DNA from 3 places in the Pseudomonas sp. FBCC-B1667 genome. Region 3 is predicted to be linked to each of the others. Evidence: predicted binding sites of a transcription regulator. Region 3 holds the regulator's gene; each other region holds the start of a gene.

Region 1 (4,173 bases), 1.5 Mb from region 3:
CTGCTCTGGCCATTGTCTTTACTCTCGATCAGCAGTTCGCCAGAGAGGACGTAGCCCGTGTTGGGAATGGCGTGGGTGTGCCAAGGCAATTGGGTGTTGGCCGGTATCTTGAGTCTGAGCACTGTCAGCTCGGGCGCCGCAGCCGGGTAGCGAACGTAAGGTGAGTTGTCCCACGACTGGCTGCTTTTGAGCAGGATTTCTCGTTCGATTCCCGTGGGTGCGGTGGCTGTTGTGCAGCTTTGAAGGGCAAGGGCGCCGAGAGCGAGCGTAAGGGTTTTCATCGATCCATCCTTTGAGTTCGGGCAAAGGACAGGCTACGAGTCATCAAAGGTGTTTGATGCCGGACGATACTGCGTGCGCCCGAGGAGATGGCGAATTTCATTGTGGGAAATTGCCCCCACAAAAAAAGAGAGGCCCCCCGAAGGAGGCCTCTCTTTGTCACGCCGCGTGCTGCAGCGTTACCGGATCAGCAGCTGTAGTACAGCTCATATTCCAGTGGGTGTACGAAGGTGCGAACCTTGATTTCTTCTTCGCTTTTCAGAGCGATGTAAGCGTCGATGAAGTCGTCGGAGAACACGCCACCTTTGGTCAGGAACGCGCGACCCTTGTCCAGCTCTTCCAGGGCTTCTTTCAGGCTGCCGCAAACTTGTGGGATCTCTTTCGCCTCTTCAGGCGGCAGGTCGTACAGGTTTTTGTCAGCTGCGTCGCCAGGGTGGATCTTGTTCTGGATGCCGTCCAGGCCAGCCATCAACAGTGCAGCGAAGCCCAGGTACGGGTTAGCTGCCGGGTCCGGGAAGCGGGCCTCGATACGGCGAGCGCGAGGGCTGGACACGTAAGGAATACGGATCGAAGCGGAACGGTTGCGAGCCGAGTAGGCCAGCATCACTGGAGCTTCGAAACCTGGGACCAGACGCTTGTAGGAGTTGGTCGACGGGTTGGTGAAGCCGTTCAGGGCCTTGCCGTGCTTGATGATGCCGCCGATGAAGTACAGGGCGGTGTCGGACAGGCCGGCATAGCCTTCGCCAGCGAAGGTGTTCTTGCCATCTTTGGCGATGGACAGGTGAACGTGCATACCCGAACCGTTGTCGCCGTACAGCGGCTTAGGCATGAAGGTCGCGGTGCGGCCGTATGCATCAGCAACGTTGTGTACGCAGTACTTCAGGGTTTGAACTTCGTCAGCCTTGGCAACCAGAGTGTTGAACTTCACGCCGATTTCGTTCTGGCCAGCAGTTGCCACTTCGTGGTGGTGAACTTCGATGACCAGGCCCATTTCTTCCATGGCGTTGCACATGGAGGTACGGATTTCGTGGTCGTGGTCGAACGGTGGAACAGGGAAGTAGCCGCCTTTGACGCCTGGACGGTGGCCACGGTTGCCGCCTTCCACGTCCTGGTCGGACATCCACGAACCTTGTTCGGAGAAGATTTTGAACATCGAACCGGAGATGTCGGACTTGAACTTCACTTCGTCGAAGATGAAGAACTCAGGCTCTGGACCTACGAATACGGTGTCGCCGATACCGGTCGACTTCAGGTATTCCTCGGCGCGCTTGGCGATCGCACGAGGGTCGCGGTCGTAGCCTTGCATGGTCGAAGGCTCGATCACGTCGCAAACCAGGATCAGGGTCGGCTCTTCGGTGAACGGGTCGAGTACGGCGGTGCTGTCGTCCGGCATCAGGATCATGTCGGAGGCTTCGATACCTTTCCAGCCAGCAATGGAGGAGCCGTCGAACATTTTGCCTTCTTCGAAGAAAGCGTCATCCAGCGCGTCGCGAGCCGGCATGGTCACGTGGTGCTGAGTGCCTTTGGTGTCCGTGAAGCGCAGATCAATCCACTTGACGTCATGATCTTTGATGAGTTGAACCGACTTCGACATAGTGTCCTCCGGGTGGCTTCGGGCTTAGTAGTGGATGCCCTTAGAATGTGGGTGATGCCGGCGCGAATACTCTGCCAAGGCAACCTGCCTCACAAGGGAGCAAATTGCATGCCAGTGCCCCACCATGGGTTTTTTGCCCCAATTTCACGCTTATAAAGGTACAAAGCGTCTGTCAGCGGAAAATCTCGCCCTACAATGTAGCGTTAAAATCCATAAATGACCCGTTTTGGTGCGCGCAAAACCTTCTGCACATTAACTGGTTAAACCTTGAGCAATTTCCGCTATAATCCGCGCCCCCCTTTTTCGGCTGGCCCAGCGCGCGCTGTTTTCATGAAACTAATCGTAAAAGTCTTTCCCGAGATCACCATCAAGAGCCGCCCGGTACGGATGCGTTTCATCCGCCAATTGGCTAAAAATATCCGCACCGTGCTCCGCGATCTGGACCCGGCCGTGGTGGTGAACGGTGTGTGGGACAATCTCGAGCTGGAAACCCGCGTCAGCGAGCCCAAAGCCCTGAAGGAGATGACCGAGCGCCTGAGCTGCATGCCGGGCATCGCGCATTTCCTGCAGGTCGATGAATACCCGTTGGGCGACTTCGACGACATCGTCGCCAAGTGCAAGCAGCACTTCGGTGAATCCCTGGCCGGCAAGATCTTCTCGGTGCGCTGCAAGCGTGCCGGCAAGCACGAATTCAGCTCGATGGACGTCGAAAAATACGTCGGCAGCCAACTGCGTCGTCAGTGCGGCGCCGCCGGAATCTCGCTGAAAGAGCCGGAAATCGAAGTTCGCATCGAAATTCGCGACAAACGGTTGTTTGTGATCCACAGCCAGCACAACAGCATCGGCGGTTATCCGCTGGGTGCGCTGGAACAGACGCTTGTGCTGATGTCCGGTGGCTTCGACTCCACCGTGGCGGCGTATCAGATCATGCGTCGTGGCCTGATGAGCCATTTCTGCTTCTTCAATCTGGGCGGAAGGGCCCATGAACTGGGCGTCATGGAAGTCGCGCACTTCATCTGGAAGAAGTACGGAAGCTCCCAACGCGTGTTATTTGTCAGTGTGCCGTTCGAGGAAGTTCTGGGAGAAATTCTCGGGAAAGTCGATAACAGTCATATGGGTGTAGTTTTGAAGCGTATGATGTTGCGCGCTGCTTCCCGTATTGCTGATCGGCTGGACATCGAAGCGCTGGTTACCGGTGAAGCGATTTCCCAGGTGTCGAGCCAGACGCTGCCGAACCTGTCCGTGATCGATTGCGTGACCGACAAGCTGGTCTTGCGTCCGCTGATCGCCAGTCACAAGCAGGACATCATCGACCTGGCCAACGAAATCGGGACTGCCGATTTCGCCAAGCACATGCCGGAATACTGCGGGGTCATCTCGGTGAACCCAAAGACCCACGCCAAGCGTCCGCGCGTGGAGCATGAAGAGAAAGAATTCGACATGGCGATTCTTGAGCGTGCGCTCGAGAACGCCAAACTGGTACCGATCGATCGCGTAATCGACGAATTGGGCCAGGACTTGCAGATTGAAGAAGTCAGCGAAGCGCTGGCGGGGCAAATCATCATCGACATCCGTCACCCGGATGCCGCTGAAGATGATCCGCTGGCCCTGGCTGGTATCGAGGTACAAGCGATGCCTTTCTATGCATTGAACGCTCGTTTCAAGGAACTGGACCCTACTCGCCAGTACCTGCTGTATTGCGACAAAGGCGTGATGAGTCGCCTGCATGCCCACCATTTGCTCAGTGAGGGGCATGCCAATGTGCGCGTTTATCGACCGAGCTAAGAGCCCGGGGCTGTATGCCTGTGGCCTGCGTCACCGGCCCCCCGACTCTGCCGTCAAGCTGTAACGGCAAGGCCTGACTCTACTGTTAATCGCTGCCAAGACTTGTCAGCACACCGAATCCTCTGATCGAGATACACAAGTGATCGAAAATCTACGCAACATCGCCATCATTGCTCACGTTGACCATGGTAAAACCACCCTGGTAGACAAACTCTTGCGTCAATCCGGCACCCTGGAGCGCAACGAGCTCAACGACGAGCGCGTGATGGACTCCAACGACCAGGAGAAAGAGCGCGGTATTACCATTCTGGCGAAGAACACCGCCATCAACTGGAACGGCTACCACATCAACATCGTGGACACCCCGGGCCACGCCGACTTTGGCGGCGAAGTTGAACGCGTAATGTCGATGGTTGACTCCGTTCTGCTGCTGGTTGACGCTCAAGACGGCCCTATGCCGCAAACCCGTTTCGTGACCAAGAAGGCTTTCGAAGCCGGCCTGCGTCCAATCGTGG
Region 2 (4,173 bases), 690 kb from region 3:
CACCTTGATGCCGAACTGCGAGAGCATGTTGTTGAAGGTCTGCAGGGTGAAAGGCGTCTGCGTCGTCTGGTCACCGGTGCCGTTAAGCCCGACCACCAGGCCGTAGCCAATCAATTGGTTGGACCGCACGCCGGAAATACTGGCGATATCCTTCAGCCGCTCGGCCTGAGCACCGAAGGCTGCGGACATCAGGAACGCAGCCACCATCAGGTGTTTGAAATTCAACGTGGCCACCTAGAAAGGGAACAGCGGGCTGAGGAAGAAACGGTCGAACCAGCCTGGCTGACTCGCATCGGCAAACGAACCGGTGCCCGAGTAGGTGATGCGTGCATCGGCGACGCGGGTCGACGACACGGTGTTGTCGGTGGCGATGTCATCGGAGCGCACCAGACCGGCAATCCGCACCAGCTCGTCGCCGGTGTTGAGGGTCATCCACTTCTCGCCGCGTACCGCGATGATGCCGTTGGGCAGCACATCAGCCACGGTGACAGTGATCGAACCGACGAGGGTGTTGCCCTGCGCCGCCTTGCTGTCGCCCTTGGTCGCGCGGTCGCCTTCATAGCTGGCGTCCAGACTCAAGTCACCACTGCCGAACGGGTTATTGGTGTTGGGCGTGGAGCCGAACAAGGAGCTCAGGCCGATGCTGGCCTTGCTGTTCTTGCCAATTTGCGAATTGGCGTTTTTGCTCGCCTGGGTCTTCTCGTTCAGGGTGATGGTGATGATGTCACCGACCCGGAACGCCTTGCGGTCGCTGTACAGGTTCTGCTCAAAACCGGCTTGATAAATCGAGCCATTGTTTGCGGCAGCCGGCAACGGCGTGCGCGGCAACACCGGCGCGTAATACGGGTCATTGGGCTTGGGCGTCGAGGGGACGCAGCCTGCGAGCACAACAGCCCCACTCAGTGCCAGAACAGATACAAAGCGATTCATGACCCTACCTCACGGTGTTGCAGGCGACCTCATGGTCGCCTCATAGACTTGATTACAGATTCTGCGTTACGAACGAGAGCATCTGGTCGGCGGTGGAGATCACCTTGGAGTTCATCTCGTAGGCGCGCTGAGTGGTGATCATGTTGACCATCTCTTCAACGGTGCTGACGTTGGACGTTTCCAGGGTGTTCTGCAGCGTGGTGCCGAAACCGTTCAGGCCCGGAGTACCGACTTGCGGCGCGCCGGAAGCAGCGGTTTCCAGGAACAGGTTGTTGCCCACTGCCTGCAGACCGGCCGGGTTGATGAAGTCGGCGGTTTGCAGGTTGCCGATCACCTGGTTGGCCGGGTTACCCGGAACGGTGATAGACACCGTGCCGTCGCGACCGACCGTGAAGGTCTGCGCGTCGTTCGGAATCACAATGGCCGGTTCCAGGGCGAAGCCGCTGGCATTCACGATCTGACCGTTGGAGTCGAGGTGGAAGGTACCGTCACGGGTGTAGGACGTGGTGCCGTCCGGCTGCAGGATCTGGAAGAAACCGCGACCGTCGACCGCCAGGTCAAGTGGCTGCTCCGTGGTTTGCAGGCTGCCGGCGGTGAAGTTTTTCTGGGTGCCGACGATGCGCACACCGGTACCCACTTGCAGACCCGACGGCAGCTCGCTGTCCTGGGTCGACTGGGCGCCTGGCTGGCGTTTGATTTGGTAGAGCAAGTCCTGGAACTCGGCGCGGTCACGTTTGAAACCCGTGGTCGACACGTTGGCCAGGTTGTTGGAAATAGTGGTCAGGTTGGTGTCCTGGGCGGACAGACCTGTTTTGGCAACCCATAGAGCCGGAAGCATTCAATTCTCCTCGTGCGCCTGTTTTACGGCGCGACGTTCTGATAATTAGCTGATCTGCAAGACCCGAGCCATGGCCTGGTCATCGTCTTTGGCGGTGTTCATCATCTTGATGTGCAGCTCGAACTGCTTCGACAAAGCCAGTACCGAGGTCATTTCTTCCACGGCGTTGACGTTGCTCGACTCAAGAAACCCGGACACCAGTTTGACGCCGGCGTCGGCTTGCGCCGGCTTGCCGTCCTTGGTGTGGATCGAACCATCCAGGCCTTTGGTCATGTTCTTCAGGTCAGGGTTGACCAGCTTGATGCGGTCGACTTCAGCCATCACACGCGGGCCTTCGCCCATCGCACGGATGCTGATGGTGCCGTCTTCGCCGACTTCGATTTGCTGCTCGGGCGGCACGGCGATCGGACCGCCATTGCCCATCACCGGCATGCCGTTGCCGGCGCGCAGTACGCCGAGGGCGTCCACGTTCAGGCTGCCGGTGCGCACGTAGCTTTCAGCGCCATCGGGCGTCTGCACGGCAATCCAGCCGCTGCCTTGCACCGCAACATCGAGGTCGCGACCGGTTTCAACCAGCGAACCAGGGGAGAAGTCTGTGGCCGGGCGTTCGGTCATCGCAAACGCACGCGCCGGAAAGCTGTCACCAAACACCGGCATCGAACGGGCCTGTTCCAGGTCCTTCTGAAAACCGTTGGTGGAGATGTTTGCCAGGTTGTTGGCATGAGCCTTCTGCGCCAGTGCATTCTGGCTGGCGCCGGTCATTGCCACATAAAGGTACTTATCCACACTCTTTCCTCTGCATGCCGGACGTTTGCCGCCCACCGCTGTACTGATGAGCGACAAGCAATTTGCAGACCAACTTATCCTTGGCGGCGCCGGGCCCGGCAAACAAAGGAGTTGAGGGGTTTCAGAGGGGAATGGGGGATTGTGTCAAAGTCGAAAAACCGGCGCGGAAATGCCGGTGAGTGGCAAGGATCAGCCTGACCACTGATCGTTCCCACGCGGACCGCGGGAACGATCATTTGCTTAGGCGCCCGGTTCTTTGCCGACATCATGTTCACGCAACTTGTTGGCAATGGTCGTGTGCGAAACCCCCAACCGCTTGCCCAGTTGCCGACTGCTCGGATGCTCGGAATACAATCGCTCCAGTACCGCTTTCTCGAAACGTCCGACGATCTCATCCAGCCCCCCCTCCAGCGAGAAATCGCCAAGCGGCTGACGCACACCGTAATCCGGCAAGCGAATATGTTCGGCCTTGACCGTCCCGCCCTCACACAACGAAACCGCCTGGAACAACACATTTTCCAATTGGCGGACATTGCCCGGCCAATGGTAACGACTGAGGCGCTCCATCGCCGCCGGCGCCAATTTCGGCAGCGGGCAACCGATCTGCCGACTGGCCTGGTCGAGGAAGTGTTCCACCAACGGTGTCAAACCATCGAGGCATTCGCGCAGTGGCGGGATGTGCAGCGAGAGCACGTTCAAGCGGTGATACAAATCCTGGCGAAACTCACCGCGCGCGCACAGCTCCGACAAATCCACCTGGGTGGCGCAGATCACCCGCACATCCAGGTACACCTCTTCATCACTGCCAACACGACGGAAGCAACCGTCCTGCAAAAAGCGCAGCAATTTCACCTGCAAGCGCGGGCTCATTTCCCCAACGCCATCGAGAAACAGCGTACCGCCAGCCGTCAGTTCCAGCAGGCCAAGCTTGCCCTCGGCGCGCGCGCCTTCGAAGGCGCCAGGGCCGTAGCCGAACAATTCGGTCTCGGCCATCGACTCCGGCAAACCGGCGCAATTGAGCGCCATCAACGGCGACTGCCCGCGCGGGCTGGCAAGGTGGCAGGCGCGCGCCAGCAATTCTTTACCGGTGCCGGTTTCCCCTTCTATCAATAGCGGCGCATCCAGCGGCGCCATGCGCCGGGCCTCGCGCACCACCGCGGCCATCACCTTCGAGCTTTGGAAGATGCTGTCGAACCCACGCAACTCCTGCTTGCGCACGTTGTAGATGCGCTCCCCTACCCGGTCGGCGCGGTGCAGCGTAAGGACCGCGCCAGCCATGGCTTCGCTGTCGTCGTGCTCTGATTGCAGCGGCGCAATGTCGGCCAGAAACACGTCACCCTTGACCTTGACCCGCAGCCCATTGATGCGCGACTTGTTGGCCCGCACCAGTTCCGGCAAATCAAAGTCTTCGGCGTAACGCGACAGCGGAATCCCTGGCACTTCATCCACCCGCACCCCGAGCAACTGCGCCGCCGCCCGGTTGGCCGCAACGATGGAGCCGCCCATGTCGATCGACAGCACCGGAAACTCCAGGGCGCCGAGCAAGGCATTGAGCTCCATGTGCCGACGCTCGCTAGGCATCAGCCCTACACGCTTGACGCCGAATACACCGGCAATCG
Region 3 (4,173 bases):
GGATACACCTGCTATCTAACGTAAGAGGACAGTATGAGGCTCGTTAAAACCCTCCCTATTTTGCTCAGTCTGGGCGCAGCACTGGGAAGCGTGAGCGCCTGGGCTCTGCCGAACGATCAAGAGCAGCCAATCCGCATTCAGGCCGACGATGCCCAACTGGACGACAAGAATGGCGTTGCCACCTATAAAGGCGACGTGATCATCACCCAGGGTTCGATGATCGTTAAGGGCAACACCGTGACCATCACTCGTACGCCGGCTGGCGACATCGACGTGGTGACATCGGTGGGCAACCTTGCCTACTTCGAACAGTTGCAGACCGCTGGTGACACCAAGCCTGTGCAGGGTTGGGGTGTAACCATCCAGTACCACGCTGCGCAAAACCGCGTCGTGCTGATCGACAAGGCAAAAGTTGTCGACAAAGACAGCAACACTACCCAGGGCGAGAAAATCGTCTATGACACGGTCAAGAAGCTTGCCAGCGCTGGCCGTGCGACAGGCAACAAGGTCACCGAGGCGCGTCCACGCATCGACATGGTGATCCAGCCGAAGAAGAAAACCGACGAGCAGAAGGCCCAGTAATGGCAACTCTGAAAGCCCAGCATCTGGCCAAGAGCTACAAGAGCCGCCAGGTCGTGCGCGACGTCAGCCTCTCGATCGACAGCGGTCAAATCGTCGGCCTGCTGGGTCCCAACGGCGCCGGCAAGACCACCTGCTTCTACATGATTGTCGGCCTGGTGCAGGCCGATCAGGGCCGCGTGCTGATCGATGATCTGGACGTCAGCCACCAGCCAATGCACGGTCGTGCAAAAGCCGGTATCGGCTATCTGCCGCAAGAAGCATCGATCTTCCGCAAACTTTCGGTGGCCGACAACATCATGGCGATCCTCGAGACCCGCAAGGAACTCGACAAGGCCGGTCGTCGCAAAGAGCTGGAAAGCCTGCTACAGGAATTCCACATCAGCCACATCCGCGACAACCTCGGCATGAGCCTGTCCGGTGGTGAGCGTCGTCGCGTGGAAATCGCCCGCGCACTGGCCACCAATCCGAAATTCATCCTGCTCGACGAACCTTTCGCCGGCGTGGACCCGATTTCGGTCGGCGATATCAAGCAGATCATCTACCACCTCAAGGCCAAAGGCATTGGCGTGCTGATCACAGACCACAACGTCCGTGAAACCCTGGATATCTGCGAGACCGCCTACATCGTCAACGATGGCCAGCTAATCGCCGAAGGCGACTCCGCCACTATCCTGGCCAACGACCTGGTCAAAGAAGTTTACCTGGGCCATGAGTTCCGCCTGTAAGCGTTGAGGTGTCTGGCTAGTCGACTGAGCGCTTACAACGATAAAAATCAACAGGTTTTTATTGTTACAGCGCTCTAGGCAAACACTTCAGTTTCAGGCATATAATTTGCTTATGTTTGGCGCTCCGGCGCCCTGTAGTGGATGGCGCATGTGCGCCGGCGAATAAGGTGTTAAGCCCCTGCCATGAAACCATCGCTAGTCTTGAGAATGGGCCAGCAGCTGACGATGACACCGCAGCTGCAACAGGCCATCCGTCTGCTCCAATTGTCGACCCTGGATTTGCAACAGGAAATCCAGGAGGCCCTGGAGTCCAATCCGATGCTCGAACGCCAGGAAGAAGGCGACGACTTCGACAACGCCGACCCCTTGGCCGACAAAGCCGAACAGCAACCCAATGCCGATGTTTCGGAACCCTCCTATCAGGAAACCGCCCCGACGGTGGACAACCTCGAGGAAGGCGACTGGAACGAGCGCATTCCCAACGAATTGCCCGTCGACACGGCTTGGGAAGACGTCTACCAGACCAGCGCCAGCAGCCTGCCGAGCAACGATGACGACGAATGGGACTTCACCACTCGCACTTCGGCTGGCGAGAGCCTGCAAAGCCACCTGCTCTGGCAACTGAACCTGGCACCGATGTCCGACACCGATCGCCTGATCGCCGTGACCCTGATCGACTGCATCAACAATCAGGGCTACCTGGATGAAACCCTCGAGGAGATCCTCGAAGCGTTCGATCCGGAACTGGACATCGAGCTGGACGAAATCGAAGCCGTCCTGCACCGCATCCAGCAATTCGAGCCGGCCGGCATCGGCGCTCGCAACCTGGGCGAATGCCTGTTGCTGCAATTGCGCCAATTGCCCGCCAAGACGCCCTGGCTGGCCGAAGCCAAACGCCTGGTCACCGACTACATCGATTTGCTTGGTAGTCGCGATTACAGCCAGTTGATGCGCCGCATGAAGCTCAAGGAAGATGAACTGCGCCAGGTCATCGAACTGGTCCAGAGCCTCAACCCGCGCCCCGGTTCGCAGATCGAATCCAGCGAAGCCGAGTATGTCGTCCCGGACGTGATCGTGCGCAAGGACAACGAACGCTGGCTGGTGGAACTGAACCAGGAGTCGGTGCCCAGGCTGCGGGTCAACGCGCAATACGCCGGATTTGTCCGTCGCGCCGATACCAGCGCCGACAACACCTTCATGCGCAATCAGTTGCAAGAGGCTCGCTGGTTCATCAAGAGCCTGCAAAGCCGCAATGAAACACTGATGAAAGTCGCCACCCAGATCGTCGAGCATCAGCGCGGCTTCCTCGAATACGGCGACGAAGCCATGAAGCCGCTGGTTCTACATGACATCGCCGAAGCAGTAGGCATGCACGAATCGACGATTTCACGGGTGACCACACAAAAATTCATGCATACCCCTCGGGGTATTTATGAGTTGAAATACTTTTTCTCCAGTCACGTCAGCACCTCCGAAGGCGGCGAATGCTCGTCCACGGCGATCCGCGCGATCATCAAAAAACTGGTTGCCGCGGAAAATCAGAAAAAGCCGTTGAGTGACAGCAAGATCGCTGGTTTACTGGAGGCACAAGGCATTCAGGTGGCTCGCCGCACCGTCGCCAAGTACCGTGAATCCTTAGGGATCGCGCCTTCGAGCGAACGCAAGCGGTTGATGTAGAGCCACGCCACAGCGTTCCAGTGGTAGATCATCTGATCTGCCGCTTTATGCACTGGCAACGAAGGAGAAGCTGTATGCAAGTCAACATCAGTGGACACCAACTGGAAGTGACCGAACCCCTGCGCACCTACATCGGCGAAAAACTCGAACGATTAGAGCGGCATTTCGACAAGATCACCAACGTGCAGGTCACGATGACGGTCGAGAAGTTGAAGCAGAAAATCGAAGCCACCCTGCATATTCCCGGCAATGAAGTGGTCGCCAACGCGGAACATACCGATATGTACGCGGCGATCGACGCATTGACCGACAAGCTGGATAAACAACTCAAAAAGCATAAGGAAAAGACCCAGAGCCTCCTTCAGGGCGCGACCGGTCGTTAACATCCCCAACCCATGATCCGACTTGAAAACATCCTGACCCCCGGCCGTTCCCTCGTGAACGTGCCGGGTGGCAGCAAAAAGAAAGCCCTCGAGCAAATTGCCAACCTGATCGCCCGGGAAGTGCCGGATCTGGAGATGCAAGATGTCTTCGAGGCTTTGATTGCCCGTGAAAAACTTGGCTCGACCGGTTTTGGTAACGGTATCGCCATCCCCCACTGCCGCCTCAAAGGTTGCGAGTCGCCCATCAGCGCCTTGATGCACCTCGACGCCCCAATCGATTTCGATGCCATCGACGGCGCTCCGGTTGACCTGCTGTTCGTACTGCTGGTCCCGCAAGCCGCTACCGATGCCCACCTTGAACTGCTCCGCCAGATCGCCAGCATGCTCGATCGCAAGGAAGTCCGTGATCGTCTTCGCAGCGCCCCGAGCAACGAAGCCTTGTATCAGGTTGTCCTGGACGAGCAAAACGGTCCGTAACCATGCGCTTGATCATCGTCAGTGGCCGTTCCGGCTCAGGTAAAAGTACCGTACTCGATGTTCTCGAGGACAACGGCTACTACTGCATCGACAACCTGCCCGCCGGCTTGCTCCCGGAACTGGCCGAACGCGCACTGATTCATACCGAACTGGCACAGCCGCTGGTCGCAGTGTCCATTGATGCGCGTAACCTGCCGAGCCACCTGTCACGCTTTCCCGAACTGCTCGAAGAAGTCCGTAGCCGGCATATCAAGTGTGATGTGCTGTACCTGGACGCCGACGAAGAAACCTTGCTCAAGCGCTTTTCCGAAACCCGTCGTCGTCACCCG

Evidence for each region. The regulator sigma-54, encoded in region 3, starts transcription at its own class of promoters, with help from an activator protein. The targets are predictions, from matches to a motif close to ANTGGCATNNANNTTGCTNT.
Region 1: a site for sigma-54 is predicted at 1,970-1,989, ahead of glnA (glutamate--ammonia ligase). Genes of this name have one in related genera too.
Region 2: a site for sigma-54 is predicted at 2,609-2,628, ahead of NL116_RS08315 (flagellar basal body rod protein FlgF). Genes of this name have one in related genera too.

Annotation. Positions count from the first base shown of each region.
Region 1 covers NZ_CP101437.1:6,577,808-6,581,980, reverse strand. Annotated here, with positions in the region: gene NL116_RS30320 (cupin domain-containing protein) at 1-281, opposite strand, end outside; gene glnA (glutamate--ammonia ligase) at 467-1,873, opposite strand; gene thiI (tRNA uracil 4-sulfurtransferase ThiI) at 2,204-3,658, shown strand; gene typA (translational GTPase TypA) at 3,798-4,173, shown strand, end outside.
Region 2 covers NZ_CP101437.1:1,871,214-1,875,386, reverse strand. Annotated here, with positions in the region: gene NL116_RS08330 (flagellar basal body P-ring protein FlgI) at 1-207, opposite strand, end outside; gene flgH (flagellar basal body L-ring protein FlgH) at 235-930, opposite strand; gene flgG (flagellar basal-body rod protein FlgG) at 983-1,768, opposite strand; gene NL116_RS08315 (flagellar basal body rod protein FlgF) at 1,814-2,554, opposite strand; gene NL116_RS08310 (sigma-54-dependent transcriptional regulator) at 2,795-4,173, opposite strand, start outside.
Region 3 covers NZ_CP101437.1:1,183,731-1,187,903, reverse strand. Annotated here, with positions in the region: gene lptC (LPS export ABC transporter periplasmic protein LptC) at 1-47, shown strand, start outside; gene lptA (lipopolysaccharide transport periplasmic protein LptA) at 34-582, shown strand; gene lptB (LPS export ABC transporter ATP-binding protein) at 582-1,307, shown strand; gene NL116_RS05145 (RNA polymerase factor sigma-54) at 1,491-2,984, shown strand; gene hpf (ribosome hibernation-promoting factor, HPF/YfiA family) at 3,059-3,367, shown strand; gene ptsN (PTS IIA-like nitrogen regulatory protein PtsN) at 3,380-3,844, shown strand; gene rapZ (RNase adapter RapZ) at 3,847-4,173, shown strand, end outside.